DNA from 4 places in the Nocardioides nitrophenolicus genome. Region 3 is predicted to be linked to each of the others. Evidence: predicted binding sites of a transcription regulator. Region 3 holds the regulator's gene; each other region holds the start of a gene.

Region 1 (5,927 bases), 150 kb from region 3:
ACTCCAGGCAGTCCTTGTCGGGGGTGCGGGCCGCGTGGTGGCGCAGCACGTGGTCGAGGGTCCAGGTCTCCGGGTCCGGGAAGTGCGGGACCAGCCCGGTGTAGTACTGCATCTCCCCCACCTCAGGCCTCCTCGGGCACGGCGAAGGCGGCCTCGTCGATGGTGGTGCGGGCCTCGAGCGGCAGCAGCGCGGGCACGACGTCCTTGCCGAGCCGGTTGATCGCGGCGATCGTCTCGTCGCCGTCCATGGTGGGCCACTGCGGGCGCAGCAGGATCGGGTCGACCGGCAGCTTCGCGACGTAGTCGGTCAGGCTGGCGACGACGTCGTCGGGCGTGCCGATGACCGCGTGGCCCGACACCGCCTTCGCGAACTCGTTCTCCAGGTCGGTGTCCTTCATGACGTCCAGGCCCTTGTTGGCATAGGTGAGATAGCGGCCCTGGGCGACCCGGGCGAACTCGACGATCGCCTCCTCGCGGGTGTCGGCGACCAGGCAGTTGCGCCGCAGCGGCTGGGGCGTGAACTCCTTGCCCCGCTCGGCGAAGCCCTCCATCACGATCTGGTGGCGCACCGCGATCTCGTGCATCGGGGTCTCCGGCGGGCAGGCGTACGCGTCGCCGTACTTCGCGCAGCGGCGTACGCCGGGGATCGCGTGGGCGCCGATCCAGATCGGCGGGTGCGGGTCCTGGACCGGGAACAGGTGGGGCTTGACGTCGTCGAGCTGCCAGTACTTCCCGTCGTGGGTCACCGACTCCTGGGTCCACAGCTTCTTCATCAGCTCCAGTGACTCGTCGAACCGGCCGGCGCGCTCCTTGTAGGGGACGCCGAGGTAGTCGAACTCCTCGGGCCGGTAGCCGAGCCCGGCGCCGAAGATCAGCCGGCCCTCGGTGACCACGTCGAGCGTCGCGATCTCCTCGGCGAGCATCACCGGGTGGTAGAGCGGCGCGATCATGATCTGGGTGGCCAGCCGCACGTTCGGGTCGACCTCGGCCGCGATCCGCGCCAGGAGCGGGACCGGCTGGAGCCAGCGCAGCTCGCCGTAGAGGAAGTGCTGGCCGATCGCGATGTAGGTGAAGCCGTTGGCCTGCGCGGCCTCGACGATGCGCAGCACGTCCTTGAACTGCTGAGCGGGCGTCACCGACTTCGGGACGTCGCTGAGGAGAAGACCGACCTGGACCATGCTGGTGCCTTTCGTGAACGGGAGCCCGGACGAGACCGCTCGGGCGACGAACGAGGTGGGTTGTCGGGTGGGGCGGTCGTCTCAGACCTGGGCCGGCAGCCCCGCGGCCGCCCAGCCGCCGTCGACCGGCAGCACCACGCCCGAGATGTAGCGGGCCTGCGGGGAGATGAGGAAGGCGGCGGCATTGCCGATGTCGGAGGGCGCGCCGACCTTGTTCATCGGGATCCGCTCGAGATAGCCGGCGACCGACACCCGGCCGCTGGCGATCATCGACTGCTGCATCTCGGTCTCGATGGTGCCGGGCGCGATCCCGTTGACCCGGACGCCCTGCGGCGCCCACTCGGTCGAGAGCGAGCGGACCAGGCCGTCGACGCCGGACTTGGACGCGCAGTACGACGCCCGCGCGCCGAAGCCCTGCGAGGCGCAGATCGAGCTCAGCATGACCATGCTGCCGCCCTCGCCGAGATAGGGGCGGGCGGCCTGCGCGCCGATGAAGGTGCCGCGCAGGTTGACGCCGATGACCCGGTCCCACTCGTCGAGCGGGTAGCCCTCGGTCGGCCCGGGCGAGATCACGCCGGCGTTGAAGACCGCCGCGCGCAGGCCGTCGCCGGCCTCGGCCGCGAGCCGGCAGGCCCGGTCGATCACCGCCGGGTCGCACACGTCGCCCACCACCGAGCCGTGCCCGTCGCCGAGCCCGGTCACCAGGCCCTCGACGTCGGGGCTGAGGTCCACCGCGACCACGGCGTGGCCCGCGGCCGCGAGCACCTCCACGATGCCCTTGCCGAGCCCGCGGGCACCCCCGGTGACGACCACGCCCCGGGCGTCCGGGCCGGCAGCGCTCGGTCGCGGGTCCAGCTCCTGGGCGGGCGCGGTCATGGCTCCTCCTGAGATCGTCGAGCCCCGAACGGGGTGTGGCGACGCTAACACTCTTTCGCCTATTCTGACAATGATCCGCCTAGATACCGGAAGGGCCCCCGTGAACCTCGACGACACGACCACGACCATCCTCGCCACCGACGAGACGAGCACCCGGCGAGCGCTGCGCGAGCTGGCCGACAAGGACGCGATCCGCGCCCTCGGCGCGCTCTACTCGATCGCCGTCGACGACCACGACCTGGCCACCGTCGTGCGCTGCTTCGCCGACGACGGCTCGTTCACCCGCGCCGGCACGACGTACGCCGGGCACGCGGTGCTGCGGGAGTTCTACGCCGGGATGATGGACCGGTACGTGACGACCCTGCACATCCCGAACTCCCACGTCATCGACGTCGACACCGAGGCCGGCACCGCGACCGGCCTGCTCACCGGCCAGGCCGAGCTCGCCCTCGGGAACCAGCTGCTGATGGCCGCCTACCGCTACGACGACAGCTACCTGCGCCTCGACACCGGGCGCTGGGTGTTCGCCGCGCGGGAGCTGCGGTTCATGTACAACCTGCCGGTCGAGCAGATGCCGACCGGGTTCGCGGACGCACGACGGATCCGGCTGCCCGGGACGGCTCCGGTCGAGGGGGACTTCCCGGAGACGCTGCCGACCTGGTCGACCTACCGGGGGTGAGCTTCAGGGCCGTCGGTGGAAGCGGATCTCGCCGCTGGCCATGCTTTGGTGGGTGTAGCGGTGGTCGTGGATGCGGTGGTGGTGGAACCCGCACAGGGTCACGGCTCGATCGAGGTCGGTCGATCCACCCCGGGACCAGGGGTCCTCGTGGTGGAGATGGCACCAACGAGCGGGGACGGCGCAGCCCTCGGCGCGGCAGGTGTGGTCGCGCAGCCGGGCCGCGACCCGCTGAGCGGGTCGGAACAGCCGCGCGGAACGCCCCAGGTCGAGCGGACGACTGCGCCCGTCGAGAACGACCGGGATGATCCGGGCCTGACACGCCAGGCGCCGGGCCTCGCTGGCCGAGATGGCCTGGTCGCCGTCGTCGGCAAGGACGCCGGCGGCGGCCAGGTCGGCCCGCAGCTCCGCCAGCCCGACCGTGACACTGACCTGGGTCGCGTCGCCACCGTGTTCGGGCAGCCGGTCGGGGTCGAGCGGCTCGAGCAGCTCGAGGAACACCCAGGCCCGGCGGCGGCGTAACGGCGTTCGCGCGAGGTCGGGATTCGCCTCACGGTTCGGATCGTCGCCGGGGCCGGCGGGGTCGGGGCGGGCGGGGTTGGCGAAGGCGTCGAGGTAGCCCTTGAGCCGCTCCACCCCAGCCCTGGGCAGCACACCGGAGAACCGGGACCTTCCGTCGCCGAGGTCACGGAAGGTCAACGACGCCCGCTCACGGGCAGCCGTCTCTTCGGCCTCGAGCCTGCGGGCGAGCTCTCCCTCGGCGATCTCGGGAGCCACCACGTCGAGGATCCGCCGCCCCAGCCGGCGCAGCTCGACCGGACCGAACTCGCCGGCGTATGCCACCAGCCGGGCCTCGGCGTCGGCCCGGACCTCGGGCCCGAGCGCGGCGGGCAGGTCCGCCACCGCGGCCGCGATCACCCGCGCCTGCGCGGGATTCACCGCCCCGGTCCGCATCCCCGCCGCCACGGCCGGCCGTTCGCCCAAGGCGCGGGCCAGCTTCAGATCGGCCCGCGTGGCGACGGGATCCAGGTGGGCGGCATGAGCCAGCCACACCCCCGCGTCACGAGCACCGTGCACGGCAGCGACGTCACCCGCATCACCCAGAGCCCGCAGCCGCAGCTCCTCGACCTGGGCGGCCAGCGCGCTCGCCTCCAGGAGCAGCCGTTCCTTCTCGGCGGTCGACAGGTACAGCGGCTGCAGATCCCCGACCCGGGCCAGCGCGGCGCGCGCCTCGGCCACCGCGGCCAGCAACGGCTGGACGGACAGTGGCGTGACGGACATGGAGCGGCCTTCCCGAGATTCGACGTACGTCGACCCTACCACGGAAGTCGAACATATGTTCGAACAGGGCGCGAGCCCGTGGCCGGCGCGGGTCATGTCTCAGGACAGCGGTGACACCTCCGTGGCCTGGGCGGTGGCACGGCGCGCCCACAGCTCGCGGGAAGAGGCGGTTCCACCAGACCCTGTCCTCCCGACTCGACCAGCAGCCTCGGGCCGCCACGCTCGCCGAGCCGCAGGCACAGCTCGACGCGTTCGGCCGCCCCCGCGCCGGGCCGGCCGACGTGGCCTGCCCGCCGCGGCGGGTGGTCACTTGCCGACGTGCACGTGCGTGGCGCCGGCGGGCGGCAGGTGCAGGGTCCGCTGCACCCGGATCCGCTTGTGGGCGAGCTTGAGCTCCCCGTCGACCTCGCGGTGGACGTCGTCGTACACCCCGATGATCACGCGGGTGCCCTCCTCCTCGAGCATGGTGGCCTCGAAGTAGGCATGGGTCACGACGTCGTCGCCGTCGCGCTCGGCGAGCACATTGGTGACGACGTGCTTGCAGACCGGGATGCCGAGGGCGTTGTGTGCCCGGTACACGTCGAGGAATGCCTCGACGCCGTCCTCGGTCGGGTGGTCGCCCCGGGTGATCTTGATGTCGTCGGTGACCAGCGCGCGCAGGGTGTCGAGGTCGCCCTCGTCGACCGCGCGGGCATAGCGGAAGTACACCCGGGCGCTGCGGGCGCCGAGCACTCCGAGGTCGTCGGTCAGGTCGGTGGTGGTCATTTCGCGGTCTGTCCTCCGTCGATCGGGATGGTCACGCCGGTCACGAAGCCGGCGTCGTCACTGGCGAGGAAGGCGACGACCCCGGCGATCTCGTCGGGACTGGCGGCCCTCCCCAGGGGGATGAGCGAGATGAAGGTGCCCATCAGGTCGGCGACGTCGGCGCCGGGATCGCGCCCGAAGAAGGTCGGCAGCATGGGCGTGTCGACCGGCCCCGGGCAGATGCAGTTGACCCGCACTCCCTCCGGACCGCCCACCAGCGCGAGCGCGCGGGTGTACGCCGTGAGCGCGCCCTTGCACAGCGAGTAGAGCGGGCTGAAGGGCGAGCCGATCAGGGCGGCGGTCGAGGCGGTCATCGTGATCGACCCCGTGCCACCGGCTCTCTTGACCAGGTCGTAGCCGAGCGAGGCGACGAAGAAGGCGCTCTTGACGTTGACGTCGATCGAGCGCTGGAAGTCGTCCTCGGTGACGTCGATGCCGCCGGCGCCGGGCATGCCGACCTGGTTGTGCAGCACGTGCAGCCGGCCGTGCTCGGTCTCGATCCGCGCGTAGAACGCGCGCAGCGCGTCGTTGTCGGTGGCGTCGAGCCCGACGCCCGTGGCCGCTCCCCCGGCGGCCACGATGTCGCCGGCCACGGCGTCGGCCGCCTCCACGGACAGGTCGGCCACGTAGACGTGTGCGCCCTCGGCCGCGAGCCGGAGCGACACCGCCCGGCCCATGCCGGAGCCGCCGCCGACCACGGCCGCCACCCGGTCGGCGAGCCGGGGCCCGACGCCCCGGGGGCTCATCGGTCGCTCCCGAGGAGTCGCCGCGACACCTGGGCCTCCCCGGTCGCACTGAAGAAGCCGACCAGGAAGGTGGAGGGGTCGAGGCTGTCGGAGACCGACACCAGCGGCTCCCGCCCGGTCGCGGCGGCCTCGGCCCGGTCCCGGCGACCGTGCAGGAAGCCGGCGTAGGCATCCTCCAGCCGGTCCTCCTCGACCTCGTAGACGGCGAGATAGCGGTACGGCATCTCCGGCGCGTCCGGCAGTGCGGCCCGCTCGAACCGCTGCCCGGTCGCGAAGCCGTCGAGCTTGTCGATGGTGTCGACCAGGTGGGCGTCGTACCAGCGGTTGAACTCGTCCTCGCGGTCCGGCCTGGCGTTCGAGAGGACG
Region 2 (5,927 bases), 4.2 Mb from region 3:
ACGAAGGCGTAGACCAGGCGCCGGATCTTGCCGGCACGGGCGAGCAGGCCGACGTCGGCACCGCCCCAGCTGACGATGGTGAGGTCCTCGAGGTCGGAGTTGCAGATCGCGCGGACCAGGGCCATCGGCTTGCGCCGCGGGCCCCAGCCGCCGATCCCGATGGTCATCCCGCTCTCGAGCGAGGCGATCACGTCGTCGATCGACGTCCGCTTGTCGCGGGGCTTGCGGCTCACTGGGCGCCTCCGGCCTTGGTGGTTCCGGCGAAGTCGTCGCGGAGCTCGTCGCTGACGCCCATCAGGTTGAGCTCGAAGGTGAAGCCCTGCTCCCAGCGGTAGGACTTGTTGACGTCGACCGGGTCGATCCCGTTGAGCGCCTCCTTGGCGGCCCGGATCACCTTGGTGTTCTTGGCGGCGATCTCCCCGGCGACCTTCAAGGCGGCCTCGTCGAGCTGCTCGCGGGGGACGACCTCGAGCACGGAGCCGAACTGCACGAGCTCTCGCGCGGGGATGGTGCGGGCGGTGAAGTAGAGGGTGCGCATCATGTGCTGGGGGACGAGGCGCGCCATGTGGGTCGCGGCGCCGAGGGCGCCCTGGTTGACCTCGGGTACGCCGAAGAACGCGTCGTCGCTCGCGACCACGATGTCGGCGTTCCCCACCAGGCCGACGCCGCCGCCGACGCAGAATCCGTTGACGGCCGCGACGACGGGGACCGAGCACTCGTAGACAGCCTTGAAGGCGGCGAAGCAGCCCTTGTTGGCTCCGAGCAGGGCGTCGAAGCCGCTGGTGTTCTGCATCTCCTTGATGTCGACGCCCGCATTGAAGCCCTTGCCCTCCGCGCGGAGCACGACGACCTTGGTCGCCAGATCGGCGCTGGCCTCGTCGAGTGCGGCGGCCACGTCGAACCAGCCCTGGACCGTGAGGGCGTTGACCGGGGGAGCGTTCATCGTGACGACGCGGATCCCGTCCGGCCGCAACTCGCTGGTGACTGTCATGCCGGGAATGCTACCAAGCATTTGCTTGGTATTGTGCGTCCTGTCCCGCATCGGAGTGGGCGAACCGACGTCGTAGAGGAGACCGAAGTGAGCAGGTTGCTGGAAGGCCGGGTCGCGATCGTGACCGGTGCCGGACGAGGAATCGGACGCGCCCACGCGCTGGAGCTGGCGCGCCATGGCGCGCAGGTCGTCGTCAACGACTTCGGCGTGTCCGCCGCCGGCGAGGGCACCGACGAGTCGCCCGCGCACCAGGTCGTCGCCGAGATCGAGGCGATGGGCGGAGCAGCAGTGGTCAACGGTGCCGACGTCGCCGACTTCGCCGCCGCCGAGGCCATGGTCCGACAGGCGATCGACACCTTCGGCGGGCTCGACATCCTCGTCAACAACGCCGGGTTCCTGCGCGACCGGATGCTGATCAACACCAGCGAGGAGGAGTGGGACGCCGTCATCCGGGTCCACCTCAAAGGCCACTTCGCCCCGCTCCGGCACGCCGGCGCGTACTGGCGCGCCGAGGCCAAGGAGGGCCGCCAGCGCGCGGCCCGGGTGATCAACACCTCCTCCGGCGCCGGCCTCCAGGGTTCACTCGGCCAGACGACGTACTCCGCCGCGAAGGCGGGCATCGCCGGCATGACCCTGGTCGCGGCCGTCGAGCTGGGCCGGTACGGCGTCACCGTCAACGCGATCGCGCCGGTCGCCAAGACCCGGATGACCGAGGGCGCGTTCGACACCTCGGCCATGGCGCTGCCCGAGGACAACTCGCCCGTCGTGGCCTGGCTCGCCTCCGAGGAGGCCGGCGACGTCACCGGCCGGGTGATCGAGATCGACGGATCGGTCATCACCGTCGAGAACGGGTGGTCGCACGGCCCCGCGCGCGACAACGGCGCCCGGTGGGAGGCCGAGAAGGTCGGTGTCGCCCTGCGTGACCTGCTCGCCGAGGCGCCGACCCCGGAGCCGGTGTACGGGACTGCCTGAGCGCGGTGCTTGCTGACCGGCCGCTCTTGGTTCGCGGGGCGGGTGGTGGTCAGGCCAGTTCGGGATTGGGCAGAGACTGCAGGTGATGGGCTCGAAATGTTGCGGTTTGGTCCCAAACCGCAGTTGAGCTGGCCCGTGGGGTTCGGGGTGTTGTCGAGGTCGGCGTGGTGTGTCGCGCTCCGGGTGGCGAGGTGGTCAGGCCAGCTCGGGATTGGGCAGAGACTGCAGGTGATCGGCTCGAAATGTTGCGGTTTGGTCCCAAACCGCAGTTGAGCTGGCCCGTGGGGTTCGGGGGTGGCGCCGAGGTCGGCGTGGTGTCGCGCTCCGGGTGGCGAGGTGGTCAGGCCAGCTCGGGATTGGGCAGAGACTGCAGGTGATCGGCTCGAAATGTTGCGGTTTGGTCCCAAACCGCAATCACGTTGACCCGGAGGTCGGCGGGAGCGGCGGGGCCACCACTTGCTTTGTTCGAACACTTGTTCGAACATGGTGGGATGAGCGTCCGCCCCCTCGAGATCGACGACCCCCGGTCGGTCGTCGACCAGCTGCGGGGGCGGATCGCTGCCCTCGAGGGTGGTCCGACCCGGCTGGGGGTGCCGGTGCTGCCCCTGCTCGCCGGGCTGGTCCAGCTGCGCACCGGCGGGGTCTACGGCGTCGACTCGGCGACGCTCGGGCTGGCGCTCGCGGCGGGCGCGTCCCAGGCCGGGGAGTGGGTCGGGTTCGCCGGCTGGGACGACTTCGGCGCCGAGGCAGCCCAGCAGCAGGGGATCGTGCTCGGCCGCACGGTCCTGGTGCCCACCCCCGGGGAGCATTGGCTCGAGGTGACCGCCGCGCTGGTCGACGTGCTCAAGGTCGTGGTGCTGCGGCCGCCGGGCGGGGTCGACGCCCGTTCCGCCTCGCTCCTCGAGGCCCGGTTGCGCGCGCGGTCGGCGGTGCTGGTCGTGCAGGGGGAGTGGCCGCGCTGTGAGGCGCGGATCAGTGCCGAGCAGGTCAGCTGGGAGGGGATCGGTCAGGGGCGGGGCCGGCTGCGCGAGCGGCGGACCACCCTCGTCGCCCGGGGCGGCGGGCGGATGCCGATGCGGGCGGAGGTGGTGCTGTGATGCGGACGATGGTGCTCTGGTGCCCCGACTGGTCGGTCACGGCTGGCCTGCTCGAGCTGGCGGACTCCGGCGCCGAGCAGGGGGTGGCGCTGGATGCCGCGGCGCCGGCCGTCGTCCTGGCCAACAACAAGGTGGTGGTGTGCAATGCCGCCGCCCGCGCCGAGGGCGTACGCCGGGGGCACCGGCGCCGCGACGCCCAGGCGCGTTGTCCCGAGGTGGTCCTGCTCGACGCCAACCCCGACCGCGACGCCCGGTGGTTCGAGCCGGTCCTGACGGCGGTGGAGACGGTGCGGCCGGGGGTGGCGCCGTTGCGGCCCGGGCTGCTCGCGGTCCCGGCGCCAGGACGCTACTTCGCCCGCCGTGGGGCCGGTGGCGCGATCGACGGCGAGGAGGCCGCGGCGGCGGTCCTCGCCGAGCATCTCGTCCAGGCCGGGGTGTGGGACAGCCGGTTCGGCGCGGCCGACGACCTCTACACCGCCGAGCGGGCCGCGCGGGAGGCGCCGCCTCAGGCATGTCTCTCGATCGCGCCGGGGTCCTCGGCGGAGTTCCTCCGCGGCCTGCCCGTCACGGTCCTCGCCGACGACGGGCCCGAGGGCGCCGAGCTCGCCGACCTGCTGCGCCGGCTCGGCCTGGTGCTGCTCGCCGACTTCGCCCGGCTCACGGCGAGCGAGGTCGCCAACCGGTTCGGCGGCTACGGCGCCGACGTGTGGCGGCGGGTCCAGGGGCGGGAGGTGACCCGGCTCGCCTCCCGCACTCCTCCTCCCGAGCTCGCCTGCGAGATCGCCTTCGAGCCGCCCCTCGACTCCGCCGAGGCGGTCACGTTCAGCGTCCGCACCACCGCCGAGCGCTTCGTCGCCGGACTGGCCGACCGGCAGCTGGTGGCGACCTCGGTGCGGATCGAGGCGGAGTTCGAGGACGGGGTCTCCGCGCGGACCTGGCTCCATCCCCGCTGCTTCAGCTCCCGCGACCTCGTCGACCGGGTGCACTGGCAGCTCCAGGCCGGGATGGCGTCCTCGGGGCTGCGCAGCCGCAAGGGCACCGGCGAGACGATCACCTCCGCGGTCACCCTGGTCCGCTTCCTGCCCGATGTCGTCGAGCCGGCCGGCGACCATGCCGACGGGCTGTGGGGCGGGGGTGCCGAGGAGCAGGTCGTCCGCGGCGTCGCCCGGGTCCAGGCGATGGTCGGGTACGACGCCGTCCGGGTCCCCGTGCTCCAGGGTGGGCGCGGCGCCGCGGACCGTCAGGCGCTGGTGCCGTGGGGGGAGCGGCCGGTCGGCCTGCGTCCGGTCGAGCGCCCCTGGCCCGGCCGGATCCCCGGCCCCGCCCCGAGCCGGGTCTTCGCCGCCCCGCTCGAGGCCGAGGTGGTCGACGAGGTCGGGGTCGCCGTGGCCGTCACCGCGCGCGGGCTGGTGACCGGCGAGCCGTGGCGGCTGCGGATCGGCCGGCGCTGGTGCCCCGTCGCCTCCTGGGCCGGGCCGTGGCCGGTCGACGAGGGCTGGTGGCTGGCGCCGGGCTCAGCCGGCTCGGGCTCGGGCGCCGAGGCGGGCCGGGCGGCCCGGTTCCAGCTGGTCGGCGTGGACGGCCGGGCCTGGCTGATGTGCTGGCGCTCGCCCGGCAGCTGGGAGGTGGAGGCGGCCTATGACTGAGCCTGGCTGCCTGAGCCTCACAGGTAGTCGCCGGCCGCCGGTGCCGACGGACGCCACCCGCCCTCGCCCGCCTGGGAGAGCAGCGCGGCAGTGGTCACCGCGTCCCGGGTCTCGAGCACCGTGGCCCGGACCAGCTCCTTCAGGTCCGCGCCGGTCGCGCCCTCGGTGGCCCGCGCCACCGCCGTCAGGTCGAGCGGGGCGTCGCACCAGGCGAGATAGCGCCGGAGGATCGCGAGCCGGCCCTCGACGCCCGGCGGCTCCATCCGGATGACCGTGTCGAAGCGGGACGAGCGGCGGGCCGCCTTGTCGATCTTCCGGTGGTCGTTCGTGGACGCGACGACCACGACGCCGCTGCGGTCGGCGAGGCCGCCGTCCATCACGTTGAGGAACTCCCGCAGCCGGTGCGGGTTGGTCTGGCCGCGCTCGCCGGCGATCAGGTCGAGGTCGTCCATCAGGATCAGGCTGGGCGACAGGTCCGCGGCGAGGTCGAAGAGCTCGGTGAGGAAGTGCTCGGTGACGTAGGTGTCGGGCACCAGGACGGTCGTCGTCCCGTGCAGCTCGCGGGCGATCACCGTGCCGAGCTGGGTCTTGCCGGTGCCGGGAGGTCCGACGAGCAGCAGCCCGGTGCTGGTGCCGAGGCCGCGGGCGGCGAGGTCGGGGGCGAGCTCCAGCACCCGGTGCACGCCGCGGTCCACGGTGTGCCACACGGCGGCGTCGAGCTTGAGCAGGTCGCGCGACGCGGCCGGGGGAGTCCAGCGCTCGAGGACCAGCCCCCGGTTGCCGGCGCTCAGCCGATAGGTGCCCTGGCGGTACGGCGAGCCGGTGGTGCGGCAGCGACGCAGGAGCCCGTCGAGCAGGTCGGGCAGCCCGTCCGCGTCCCGAGGACGGCCGATCAGCTCGAGCTCGGTGCCGAACCGGTCGGATGCCAGCCGGACCACGACGGGGACGCCGGCGAGCGTGCCGGCCGGCAGCGACATGGTGACCGAGCTGAAGGCCCGCACGTCGCCGCGTGCACCCGGGACCGTCTCGGACCGCGCGGGCCGGGACGGCGACGCGCCGACATGCTCGGCGCTCCAGCGTGCCCGCGCCTCGAACAGCCAGTGTCCGACGGCGTGGGCGACGGGGTGCTCCGGCGCCTCCCTCAGCACGACCAGGTCGGGGACCGCGACACCGAGCCAGGCGGCGGCATGCTCGTAGGGAGTCGGCTCGGTCTGCTCGCGG
Region 3 (5,927 bases):
GCGAGAGGATCGCCAGGCCCACCTCGTGGGCCGCGATCTCGGGGCTGCCGGCCAGCCGGAGCTGGTCCTCGACCTCCTGGCCCAGCCGGGCCAGGTCGTCCTCGTCCACCGGGCGACCCTTGCAGGCCTTGCGGACACCGGCGACGGCCTTCTCGCGGGTGAACGGCTCGGTCGCGCCGGAGCGCTTGAGCACGGTCAGCTGCATGGCCTCGACGGTCGTGAACCGCTTCTCACAGCTCGGCGACTGGCAGACCCGGCGACGCCGGATCGAGCAGCCGTCGTCGGAGACGCGGGAGTCGAGGACCTTGGTGTCGTGGTGCTTGCAGTACGGACAGTGCATGGGTCCCCTCCTTCCCGAGCCTACGACCTGTGGACAAGCCCCAGCCTGTGGAAAAGTCGGGGCGATCTGTGCGTTTCCACTCTTGTCCTGTGGGTGACGAAGGGTCGCCTTGTGGACTAGATGTGGAGAACTACATCGTTGTAACTACTAGATGTAGTGGTAACCGTACGCCTCGGCCACCAGTGATGCAAGCGCGGGCCGCGGCGAGTTCGAGAGCGGGTCGCGTCCGACGGCATTTGCGCAGGTCACCCCGCATGACAGCCCCGGCGACGGCTCCGGAACCGGCGTTTCGCGGCCGGCCAAGCGGGGTCGAGGGCGCGTTGGCTGAGCATTCCACCCACCCATCGGCAACAATGACCGCCGTGACGGGTGGCAAGCGGGCTGGCGATCGAGCGAAGGCGACGTTCCGTCCCGCCCTGCTGCTCATCGCCGCGGGCGCCACCGCCTCCGTGGTCGCGTGGGGATATCTCGTCATCGCCGCGATCGACTTCGGCGCGACCGGACGCCACGACGGCAAGACCAGCGCGTGGGTGCTGATGGGCGTCGCGTCGCTGGGCGCCATGCTCTGCCTGTTCCTCACCTTCATGCTGGCGATCCGCCTCTCCCGCGCGCTCGGCATGTCCCACCACCACGAGCCGCGGCCCAAGCGGGACCCGGCCACCCCCAAGGGCGGCAAGCGCGCCGCTCGCTGACCGCGCGACGTACGCCGCGGCCACGCGACCCGAGGACGCGCGAGGGGCGGGATCCGGTTCGGTCGGATCCCGCCCCTCGTCTTCCCCAAGGCCAATGCTGGCCGGTCTCCGCTGGGGTCGAGTCAGCGGAGAGCTCGTGGACGGGCGGCGCGGCCGCCCGGGAACCGCTCAGTGCGTCGGGACGCGCAGCTCCTGGCCGACGTAGACCACGCTGCCGTCGAGGGTGTTGAGCTGCTGGATCGTCTGCATCATGTCGCGCACGTCGTCGCCCGAGGTGGCGGCCGCGTCGCTGGCGATGTCCCACAGCGTGTCGCCCGGACCGACCGTCACCAGCTGGACCTGCGGCGCGCCGCCGCCGTCGCGGGTGGCGGCGGAGCCGGCGGCGAGCCAGACCGCGGCCAGGGTGACGGCGACCAGGGCCAGCAGGAACACGACCGCACGGCCGCGCCGGGTCAGCCGGACCTGGCCCCGCGGAGCGGGGCGAGCGGCGACGGGGCGGGCGGCGGTCGCCGAGCGGCGGACCTGGGTGACACGGGGTGCGACGGTGAGGGTGCTCATGGTGATGACCTCCGGGGGAAGGGACGGGGCTGTCTGCAACCAGGGAGGTTGTATCCAGGGGGTCCGACGGAAGGTGTTCGATCAGGCGTTCGATCGAACATGTGTACGAGATTAGATCAGGTGTTCGAAGATTTCCAGCACCGTTCGAAAGTTCGTTCGACCGGCGTGTCGCGACACGCGGTTCGAACAGGTGTTTGAAACCGGCGGGTGGGTTCGGTTAGCGTCGTCACACGGGCCCGGTCGATCCGGGCCACACCACCCGATCCGATCTGGAGGGCGATCCATGGCTGAGCGCAAGGGCACTGAGCGCAAGGACGGCGGGCCGGCCAGCAGCGTCACCGAGCTGCCCGACGGCCCCGCCGACGCGACCGGGCTGACCCCGCGCCAGCAGCGGGTCCTGGCCCACATCAAGGACAGCATCGAGAAGCGGGGCTACCCGCCCAGCATGCGCGAGATCGGCCAGGCGGTCGGGCTCACCAGCACCTCCAGCGTCGCCCACCAGCTGCGCACCCTCGAGGAGAAGGGCTACCTCAAGCGCGACCCCAACCGGCCCCGCGCGCTCGAGGTGTTCCTGCCCGAGGTGATGGCGGCGCGCCGAGCGATGGGCGCCGCCGAGGAGACGACGTACGACGAGACCGGGATCGGCGACGCCGCGCCGGCGCCCGCCAACGTCCCCGTCGTCGGCCGGATCGCGGCCGGTGGCCCGATCCTCGCCGAGGAGCGGGTCGAGGACGTCTTCCCGCTTCCGCGCCAGCTCGTCGGCGACGGCCAGCTGTTCCTGCTCGAGGTCAGCGGCGAGTCGATGATCGAGGCCGCGATCTGCGACGGCGACTACGTCGTCATCCGCCAGCAGCCCACGGCCGAGAACGGCGAGATCGTCGCCGCGATGATCGACGGCGAGGCGACGGTCAAGACCTTCCAGCGCAAGGCAGGTCAGGTCTGGCTGCTCCCCCACAACCCGGCGTTCGAGCCGATCGACGGCACGAACGCGACCATCCTCGGCAAGGTGACGGCGGTGCTCCGGCGGGTGTGAGGTTTGCCCGACCGGCCGGTGACATAGGGTCAGCCATGTCCTGTCGCCCTACCCTAGGCCGGTCCTGATGCCTCGTCGCAGCCACTTCCCCTTCATCGGGCTGCCCCTCCCCCTCCTGCTCAGCGCTCTGCTCGCGGCCCTGCTCGCCGTGCCCTTCCTGGGCGCCGCGGCGCAGGCCGACGACACCGTCCCCGCGCCCCCTGCCGGCGTCGCCGTGCCCGTCGACGTCGACGACACCGCCCAGGAGACCGCCGAGCAGGCGCTCGCGACGGTGCAGGACATCGTGGAGACGGCGCCGACGGGCACCCCCGAGACCGGTGCCGACCTGACCATGGCGCTGCGCGACCTCGCGCTGACCCGCGACGACCTGCCGGCCGGTCTGCAGGACGACGCCGCCCGGCTGCTCGCCCGCCCCGGCACCGGCTACCGGCCGCCGCCGGGCTCGGGTGGCATCGAGTGCACCAACGGCTCCGGGCTCCCCTGCTACACCGCGCCCGAGGCGACCCCCGAGTGCGGCGGCAACATCTGCGTCCACTACGTCGCGAGCTCGTCCGACGCCTCCTCCCAGGCCTGGGCGCAGCAGGTCCGGTCCGTCATGACGAACGTCGCGAGCCGCTACGTCGCCGCGGGCTACCGCACTCCCGTCGGCGACGGGGCCGTGGGCCAGGCCGCCGGCGGCACCGGCAACGGCGCCAACGTCTTCGACGTCTACCTCGCCGACCTCGGCAAGCGCGGCCTCTACGGCTACTGCACGACCGACCAGCGGGTCGCCGGCCACGTGACGGCGGCGGCGTACTGCGTCCTCGACAACGACTACGCCGAGTTCGGCCCGGTCCCCGGCCCGATCGGCAATCTCCAGGTGACCGCGGCCCACGAGTACTTCCACGCGGTGCAGTTCGCCTACGACGTCAACGAGGACACCTGGCTGCTCGAGGCCACGGCCACCTGGGCCGAGGACGAGGTCTACCCGGACATCAACGACAACCGCCAGTACCTCAAGGGCGGACCGCTCGGCCAGCCCGCGCAGCCGATGGACCACCGCCAGGGCCTCGCGCCGTACGGCGCCTGGATCTTCTTCAAGTACCTCAGCGAGCACTTCCCCGCCGCCAACGGCCCCGGCGGCATGCCGGTCGTGGTGCGCGACATCTGGGACCTGGCCGCCGGCCCCGCCAACGCGCGGCAGGCGATCAACGCCGCGCTGGCGGCGCGCGGCACCGACCTGCGCACCCAGTTCGGCTGGTTCGCGGCGGCCAACCGGCGCCCGGCGCAGAACTACGCCGAGGGTGCCGCCTACCCGCGCGCGAAGCTGTGGCGGGGCGCCAAGCTGTCGACGTCGCGCCGGTCGGTCTCCGACTCCGTCGAGCTGCGCCACCTCGCCTCGCGCACCATCCGGTTCAAGTCCAAGGTGCGCGGCAAGGCCCACCTGCGGGTGCACGTGAACGGCCCCTCCCGCAAGAAGGGCGGCTACGTCCTGGTCACCATCAAGAAGAAGGGCCAGGTGCCGCTCACCAAGCTGGTCAAGATCAACCGCAAGGGCGACAAGACCAAGCGCTACCAGTTCGGCAAGAAGGTGCAGTGGGTCGAGATCACCTTCGCCAACAGCGGCAAGAAGGACGCGACCGCGAAGGTCAGCGCGACGGTCGTCCGCTGACCCACTGACCGTCCGCTGGTGCGTCAGGCCCGACCGCTGAGGCGGCCCAGGGCCTGGCGCACCACCGCGGGGTCACTGGTCGGCCACATCGGCGGCAGGCTGGCCTTGAGGAACGAGCCGTAGCGCGCGGTCGCCAGCCGCGGGTCGAGGACGGCGACCACGCCGCGGTCGCTGGTGGTGCGGATCAGCCGCCCGGCGCCCTGCGCGAGGAGCAGGGCGGCATGGGTGGCGGCGACCTGCATGAAGCCGTTGCCGCCGGCCTGGTCGGCGGCCTTCTGGCGCGCGCTCATCAGCGGGTCGTCGGGCCGCGGGAACGGGATCCGGTCGATGATCACCAGCTGGCAGGTGTCGCCGGGGACGTCGAGGCCCTGCCACAGGCCGAGGGTGCCGAACAGGCAGGTGTGGGGGTCCTCGACGAACTGGCGGGCCAGCTCGGGCAGCTGTGCCTCGCCCTGGGCGAGGGTGGTGAGGTGGGGCAGCGCCTTGCGGACGTGCTCGGCGGCCGCCTCGGCCGCGCGACGGCTGGAGAACAGCCCGAGGGTGCGGCCGTCGGCCTGGTCGACCAGCTGGGTGATCTCGTCGAGCTGGGCCGGCCCCAGGCCGTCACGGCCGGGCGGGGGCAGGTGGCGGGCGACGTACAGGATGCCCTGCTTGGCGTAGTCGAAGGGGCTGCCGACGTCGAGCCCGCGCCACGGCTGGGCGTCGTCGGGCCAGTCCGAGCGGGGCGCCTCGGGGGCCACCCGCTCCGACGGCTTGAGCCCGACCGAGCCGGCGACGGTCGCGAAGTCACCGCCGAGCATCAAGGTGGCGGAGGTCAGCACGACGGTGTTGTCGGACAGCAGCTTGTCGCGCATCTGGGCCCACACCTGCAGCGGGGCGACGCACAGCATCGGCGGGATCCGGTCGGTGCCCTCGGTGCGCCACAGCACGTCGGCCTCGGAGTTCGCGGCCATCCGCTCGGCGGTCGTCAGCACCTCCTGGACCATGCCCTTGGCCTGGGTCATCGCCGCGTCGGGCTCGCTGCCGGACTCGGTCCGGGGGAAGGCGCCCACGCAGGCGCGCGCGGCGTCGCGGACGAGCACCAGGGCGTCGGCGAGCGCCTCGGGCAGCTCCTCGAAGCGGCCGGCCGGGGCGTCGGTGATCGCGGCCCGCAGCGCGTCGGCGGCATCGGCGAGGTCCTCGGCCTCCTCCCCCTCGACGTGGCGGATGCTGCGCCGGGCGGCCCGCTCGACCTCGGCGGCCCACAGCTCGTCGGTGGCGGCCTGGGTCACCCGCGCGGCGAGCTCGTGGGCCTCGTCGATCACCACGGCGTCGTACTCGGGGATCATCGGGATCCCCTCGATCGCGTCGATGGCGAGCAGGGAGTGGTTGGTGACGATGAGGTGGGACTTCTGCGCCTTCTCCTTGGCGCGCTCGGCGAAGCACTCCTCGCCGAAGGGGCACTTGCTCGCGCCGACGCACTCGCGCGCGGTCACGCTGACCTGACGCCACTCCTTGTCGGTGTGGCGGGGGGCGTCGTCGCGCTCGCCGGTCGTGCGCTCCTCGGCGGCCCGCTCGGCCCACTCCCGCAGCGCCAGCACCTTGCGGCCCATCGCGCCCATGGCGTCCTCGGCCTGGATCAGCTCGCCTTGGTCGTCGGGAGCACCCTCGCGG
Region 4 (5,927 bases), 2.4 Mb from region 3:
GCGGGCCGAAGGGATTTCGCATCGGCAAGCACCTCCGCTGGCGGGTGGCAGCGGTCTTCGAATGGTCCCTGGACCAGGAGCGGAACCAGTGATCATCGAGAAGGCCTGTCCCCGATGCGGCCGGCCGTTCTTCGTCTCGGATCGACCCAAAGCCGGACGCCCTCGTCGCTGGTGCAGCAGCGCTTGCCGGAGGCTCGCCTCCGAGGAACGTCGAGCTGCTCAAGCGGGCCACACGGCGATCACCTATGTCACCGAACCGGTGAGCATCGAGCAGCATGTCAGCGCCGTTCTCGACTCCCCCAGCGCCTGCCGACGCGTCCTCCGCGAGCTCAACGACCGCAGTGCTCGCGGTGAGCTCGCGGACGCGAAATGGAGCTCAGTCGCAGACGAAATTGCTCGCCTCCGTCGGCCGAACGCCGGGAGCCGCTGGGTTCGTTGAAGCAAACTGCCGGACGTTTCGCGCGGCGCGATTGGCTTCGCACGGCCACGCTCACGCGCGCTCCGCCGCCCGAAGTTCCGCTGCTTTGAAAGCCGTCGCGCGGTACGCCGACAACTGCTCAAGCAACTCCCTGGCCGCGTCCGGCGGCACTGGCGGCCCTTCGAGCTGGCGGAGCCAGTCGACAAGCTTGCGGCCATCCACGAACTGCACCCCGTCCATCTCCCGACCGTCGTTCACCAGCTCCCGCGCCGCACCCCAGAGAACCACGGCGGCATCCACCGTTACCGGTTGCGCGCGTGCCCGATGCTTCGCTCCGCGCTCTGCCTTGAGCATGGACCTGGCGAGTCCCTGCGCCCTGATGGCAGCCTTCTTCGCGGATGCGGTCATCTCCGCAACGGCGTTCGCGTCGATCGAGCTGCGCCACTTGGAGTCGAGTACGACGATGCCACCCGATCGCGTGACGACCACGTGGTCGAGGTCGCCACCCTGCAGCGTGATGCTGTCGACCCAGCCCCAAACGAGCCGCCGTCGCTTCGCCTTCTGCAGCTCTGACCGCGTGTTGTCCTCGCCCCATGCACCCCTGAGCTGCCATATCGCCGCAGCCTCGTGCGCCATGAATGCCGAGTTGACGAGGTGCAGAGCCGCAGCGACAAGCCCGGCATGGAGGAGTCCGATGACGTACCACCGGACGGGTAGGTCGCTGGTTGCTAGGGGCACTGAGATCAGTGCCGCCGCGAGGACGAACCCCGCCAAGAGGAACGCGACGATGCCGAGATTGCGGCGCAGCCATCGGCGCCGCAGCCTCTTCAGTTCTCGTCGCGGGAACGGCTGGAACGAGCGCATCTGACCTCCTCGGCCTTTCGATCATGGAACCCGATGCGCTTACTGCTCGTCCGGAGAATTGGTCAGGACGGCGGCGCTTGATGCCGACGCGCGGCCGTATCGGCGGCGACTCGATGCTCGGCGCACAGCACCTCGACCAAACCACGGATCGCCCTCCTCTCGCCAGGTTCCCCGCAGACCTCACGGGGCTCTGGCCGCTACCAGCACGGGCAATGGCGGCGGTAAGACGCACCTCTGGGGAGCGCGCGATCAGCCGCTGCATTTCCGGGCACCACTTTGGCGGAGTACGTGACGACGCTAAATCCCGCGACGACCAGTCCGGATCACAGGAGAATGGACGAATGCGCGACGTACTCGACCACGATGAGATCACTAAGCTGCTGAGCCGAATCATGCGCGGCTCCAGGCGGGTAGAGCGCTCCTCTGACGATTGGTTGGCCCCCATCGGCATGCCGCGCTTCAAGGGACCCGGCGGTTCGGGGGAGCCGGTCTTGTTTAGCATCGATCGCGACTTCGACATTGAGTTCGACCAATCCGCCCAGGAGACCACGCGGGTGCTCGCGCTCCTGCTCCAGAGTCAGCTTGCGGCTCCCGAGCAAGCCGACGCCCACTATGTCGAGCGAGAGATAATGTCGGCGATCGGGGAGGTCAAGTCCGGTGCTGCGAAGGACAAAGGGCTTGGTCAGCGACTCGCCGACCGAGTCGCGAAGCGCTTTGCTCGTTCGGTCACGGTTGTGCCTGTGGGTGGCCTCGACTTCCTCGGTGTCGAAGAAGTCGCGAAACTGCGTGACCGGGTTCTGTTAGGCCCGTTCAACGACGCCACCGAGTCAGTATTCGACTCCTTCGCCAAGGAGTTCACTGGGCACTCCTTTCACTTCACCTCTGACGTCTGGTGGACCGAGAACGTTCTCGCGTTCCGCAGTGAACCGGCCCTCTTCGAAGACGGCCCACCAGGCGAGGGCATCGGACTCATCGCTGTCGCCATCGATTCCGTCGACGTCGGCGCCGGTATCCGGGCCATGGAACTGGTTGAAGCCCTGCTGGGTGCCATGTGGATCATCGATCAATGGCCAGAGCCCTTCGCGTCGGCGCCGCCGTGGATCCTTGGCACGCCATCCACCACTGAGTACCCCCGTGAGCCGACTTCGCATGAGGACGGCTCCCTGCCGGTCAGCCTCATCCAGGTGAGCACCAGGGCGACTCGCGTCGACGCCATTGATTTCGACACCCCACAGCCTCACGTCGACGTGGCTGCGGTGCTTGCGCAGCCCACCACCCTCGTGGATCTCGTTGCTCGCGCCGAGGCTCCGGTCGCCGAGCAAGGACTAGCCCGCAGGCTGGCCGCAGCATGCCGCCTCGCACGCCTAGCCGGCCAGGACTCCGCTCGGGATGTCGAGATCCTTCACCTTGTGGTCGCCCTAGAGGCGCTTGTCAGCGACCACGCGACCGGGCCTGGGGTCACGGCGCGTTTCGTCAAGCGCGTTCTCGCCCTCCTCCCGGCCGACCGACGCGACGCCGCGGCTTTGGAGGCGCTTTACAACCTGCGCAGCGAGGTCGGTCACCAAGGCTTCAGCGCCGACTCTCGCACGAGGGTTTCCAAAGCTGCAGCGTTCGGTCAGAACACGCTCTATCGCTGCATACTCGCCTTCGCGGAACTGGTAGATCGTCACCAGTTCCGGTCTGAGTCGGACCTCTTGGCATGGCTTGACCGCACCGCGCCGGACGCCAAGGACCCGTTCGCCTGATCCCGGATCGACAGACCGCACTAGTCGCCACGGCGATGCAGATCTGAGGCGCGACATGTGCGAGTCGGCCCCCTCGTGATGATTCTCGAGCAGCTCAGTCTGTTCGACACTACTCACGAGGGACGGTCATCCGGATGAGTGCGTTCAAGTGCGCACCGAAAGGCGGCGAACTGACCGGATCTAGGTCGATGCGGAGGGGTGACTGCTGGCTGCACGTACCGTTGGCCCGTGGTCAGTCGAGTACGTCGTCAGCACGTCATCTCGCAGTTCTACCTGAAGGGGTTTGCCAACGAGTCGTCCCGGATCAAGCGCATCGAGCTGCCTGGAGACGAGCCGATCGTCCTTGCTACTTCAGATGCGTCGGTCATCAAGGACTTCTACACGGTCGAGCTACTAGATGGGACTCCCTCGGACATGTTCGAGGAGTTCTTCGGCACCTTCGAGGGACCGGCCGCGACGGCTTTGCGTGCTGTAGGTCATGGGACCTGGCCGCTTCAGCCGGTTGATCGTGAGGCGCTGGCGGCATGGGTTGCACTGCAATATCTCCGCGGCGAGGAGATCCGTCACGGCCAGACTGCGTTGGACGCCTTCCACATTCGGATTCTCGTGGGGACCTCTGGCAAGGAGTCGTTGCGGCGCCTGATCGAAACCCGTGAGGGGGTGAGGCTAAGTGAGGAGCAACTCGACTGGGAGTGGACGGATCTGACAAAGCCGGGCGGACCCACTCTTGAACCCGACCCCGGGGACCATATGGACTTCCTGCTCCGCACCTTGCCGGGGCTGACTGCGCACCTCATGTCGTGGCACTGGACGCTCCTGAAGTTCGAGGACGTCGCCCTCGGTACCAGTGACCATCCAGTCTCCCTCGTCGCTGGCGACGACCATCCGGCCGGGATGGGCTTGGGCATCATGACCGCCGCTCTGTTCTACATTCCGTTGACCCAGAGCCTTGGGATGACGATCCAGCCGCGAGATCGATTCCCCGCCGCCCTGGGCTTTGTGCCTGACCAAAAACACGTTGCCGACCCCGAGCACGCCAAATCGTTTAACCAGCAGACCGCCTGGAGCGCCCGGCATTACGTCTACTGCCACCCCGACGCGGATCCGTTCGCCGCTCCCGTCGTGTTGCCCTCACCGCGGCGGCATGGTTGGACTGACGCCGGGGCGGATCGCATGATCCGCGAGGAAGGACTCTTCGGCAGACTCTCCGACGAGCAGCTTGCGGCAATGCCGAAGGTGCTGTCCGAAGACGACGGTCCGGAGCGCGAAGGAATGTCGCTAGGCGATCTGACCTGGCCGATCCCGCGCCGACTCGGATCTCGGCCCGAGACCGTTGTGCCTGCGGCGGGAGATGAGAACCTGCCCGGGGGGTGAGGCGCTCCACACGACCGCATCGATGTGACGGTTCGGCTCAGGACGGAGCAAGCCGTCAAGGCGCCGGCGCGGCATGAGGTTGCGTTCTTGGTCGACCTAGTCCGAGTCCAGCACATCGCCAGGCGCGCACGCGTACATGGGGCATCCCTTGGGGGCGAGCGGATCGCGCTAGACCGGTGCCCCATCGCACGCGCCGCTCAGCGAGAGTCCGGGCTCCGGCCGAGCCGCATCCGATTGGCGCCTGGACGGTTGTCGCCGCCAACATCTCGGAAAAAGCCGTTAGCCTGCTGGCTGCGTGAGGCACACTGGCACCGTGTCGAACACGTGTTCGAACAATGGAGGGTGCGGGTGGCCACGAACAGTGCGATCGAGTGGACCGAGGTCACCTGGAACCCGGTCACCGGGTGCGACCGGGTGGCTGCTGGCTGTGACAACTGCTACGCCCTGGCGCTGTCCAAGAGGCTCAAGGCCATGGGTGCCGAGAAGTACCAGAACGACGGGGATCCCCGCACCTCGGGGCCGGGCTTCGGCGTCACAACGCACCCGGGCTCGCTCGAACAGCCCTTCAAGTGGAAGTCGCCGAAGCTCGTGTTCGTGAACTCAATGAGCGACCTGTTCCACGCCAAGGTGCCGATCGCGTTCGTGCGCGAAATCTTCGACGTCATCCGTGAGACACCTCAGCACACGTACCAGGTCCTCACAAAACGAGCGCACAGGATGGCGCGCTTCGCCGACAAACTCGACTGGCCTGACAATCTCTGGATGGGCGTCTCTGTCGAGTCGTTCGATGCCGTCGACCGAATTGACCACCTCCGGGCCACGCCAGCTGCGGTCAGGTTCCTCTCCTGTGAGCCGCTCATCACTGCGCTTCCCAACCTCGACCTCACAGACATCGACTGGGTCATCGCCGGCGGCGAGTCTGGCCCTAACGCCCGAGCGATGGACCCCGAGTGGGTTACGGACATCCGCGACCAGTGCATCAATGCCGACGTCGCCTTCTTCTTCAAGCAGTGGGGCGGGCGCACGCCGAAGGCCAACGGCCGCGAGCTCGAGGGTCGCCTATGGAGCGAGATGCCGACTCTAACTACGATTTGAGTGCGGTCCCGCGGCGGATTACGTGCCCGTGCGGCTTGCTGGCCTTGGTCACGAACTCGACCTCCTCATCCTTAACGAGCTGACGCAGCGCAGCCGAGAACGCGGTCTCCTTGGCTTCGCCGTAAACCTCGCCGAAGATCAGTTCCACGCGCTGCACGACGGGATGATCGGCACCATCCGCGCACAGGGTGCGCAGATTTTTGGTGATCGTGGCGATCGCCTTTGCGTGCTCGCGCTCGAGTTGATCGGCGACGGTGTCGAACAACATGCCCTCAAGTTCATCCTCGTCCGGGCCGATGAAGGTCAGCCACTTCTCTCGCGCTTTGGCAGCCGCCGCGCCGAAGACCCAGAATCCGTGAGGGTTGGCCGTGAGAAAAATGAGGAAGTACACCGGCTGGTGATGCACCTGACGTCGCACCGGCGCAACGGCC

The links. The regulator LexA, encoded in region 3, represses DNA repair genes until DNA is damaged. The targets are predictions, from matches to a motif close to TCGAACANNTGTTCGA.
Region 1: JOD66_RS07245 (HNH endonuclease signature motif containing protein) is a predicted target of LexA. The motif match lies at 4,059-4,074, and genes of this name have one in related genera.
Region 2: imuA' (DnaE2-dependent mutagenesis accessory factor ImuA') is a predicted target of LexA. The motif match lies at 2,429-2,444, and genes of this name have one in related genera.
Region 4: JOD66_RS18095 (DUF5131 family protein) is a predicted target of LexA. The motif match lies at 4,718-4,733, and genes of this name have one in related genera.

Annotation. Positions count from the first base shown of each region.
Region 1 covers NZ_JAFBBY010000001.1:1,457,200-1,463,126, forward strand. Annotated here, with positions in the region: gene JOD66_RS07225 (AMP-binding protein) at 1-112, opposite strand, end outside; gene JOD66_RS07230 (LLM class flavin-dependent oxidoreductase) at 123-1,178, opposite strand; gene JOD66_RS07235 (SDR family NAD(P)-dependent oxidoreductase) at 1,260-2,054, opposite strand; gene JOD66_RS07240 (nuclear transport factor 2 family protein) at 2,155-2,733, shown strand; gene JOD66_RS07245 (HNH endonuclease signature motif containing protein) at 2,737-4,011, opposite strand; gene JOD66_RS07250 (nuclear transport factor 2 family protein) at 4,318-4,776, opposite strand; gene JOD66_RS07255 (SDR family NAD(P)-dependent oxidoreductase) at 4,773-5,561, opposite strand; gene JOD66_RS07260 (hypothetical protein) at 5,558-5,927, opposite strand, start outside.
Region 2 covers NZ_JAFBBY010000001.1:5,499,424-5,505,350, forward strand. Annotated here, with positions in the region: gene JOD66_RS26385 (CoA transferase subunit A) at 1-233, opposite strand, end outside; gene JOD66_RS26390 (enoyl-CoA hydratase family protein) at 230-991, opposite strand; gene JOD66_RS26395 (SDR family oxidoreductase) at 1,079-1,963, shown strand; gene imuA' (DnaE2-dependent mutagenesis accessory factor ImuA') at 2,455-3,060, shown strand; gene JOD66_RS26405 (DNA polymerase Y family protein) at 3,060-4,706, shown strand; gene JOD66_RS26410 (ATP-binding protein) at 4,724-5,927, opposite strand, start outside.
Region 3 covers NZ_JAFBBY010000001.1:1,308,493-1,314,419, forward strand. Annotated here, with positions in the region: gene nrdR (transcriptional regulator NrdR) at 1-340, opposite strand, end outside; gene JOD66_RS06430 (hypothetical protein) at 703-1,032, shown strand; gene JOD66_RS06435 (LysM peptidoglycan-binding domain-containing protein) at 1,201-1,590, opposite strand; gene lexA (transcriptional repressor LexA) at 1,874-2,623, shown strand; gene JOD66_RS06445 (MXAN_6640 family putative metalloprotease) at 2,691-4,274, shown strand; gene JOD66_RS06450 (ATP-dependent DNA helicase) at 4,298-5,927, opposite strand, start outside.
Region 4 covers NZ_JAFBBY010000001.1:3,709,042-3,714,968, reverse strand. Annotated here, with positions in the region: gene JOD66_RS18115 (helix-turn-helix transcriptional regulator) at 1-92, shown strand, start outside; gene JOD66_RS18110 (nuclease-related domain-containing protein) at 491-1,282, opposite strand; gene JOD66_RS18105 (hypothetical protein) at 1,624-3,027, shown strand; gene JOD66_RS18100 (DUF4238 domain-containing protein) at 3,256-4,401, shown strand; gene JOD66_RS18095 (DUF5131 family protein) at 4,750-5,496, shown strand; gene tcmP (three-Cys-motif partner protein TcmP) at 5,486-5,927, opposite strand, start outside.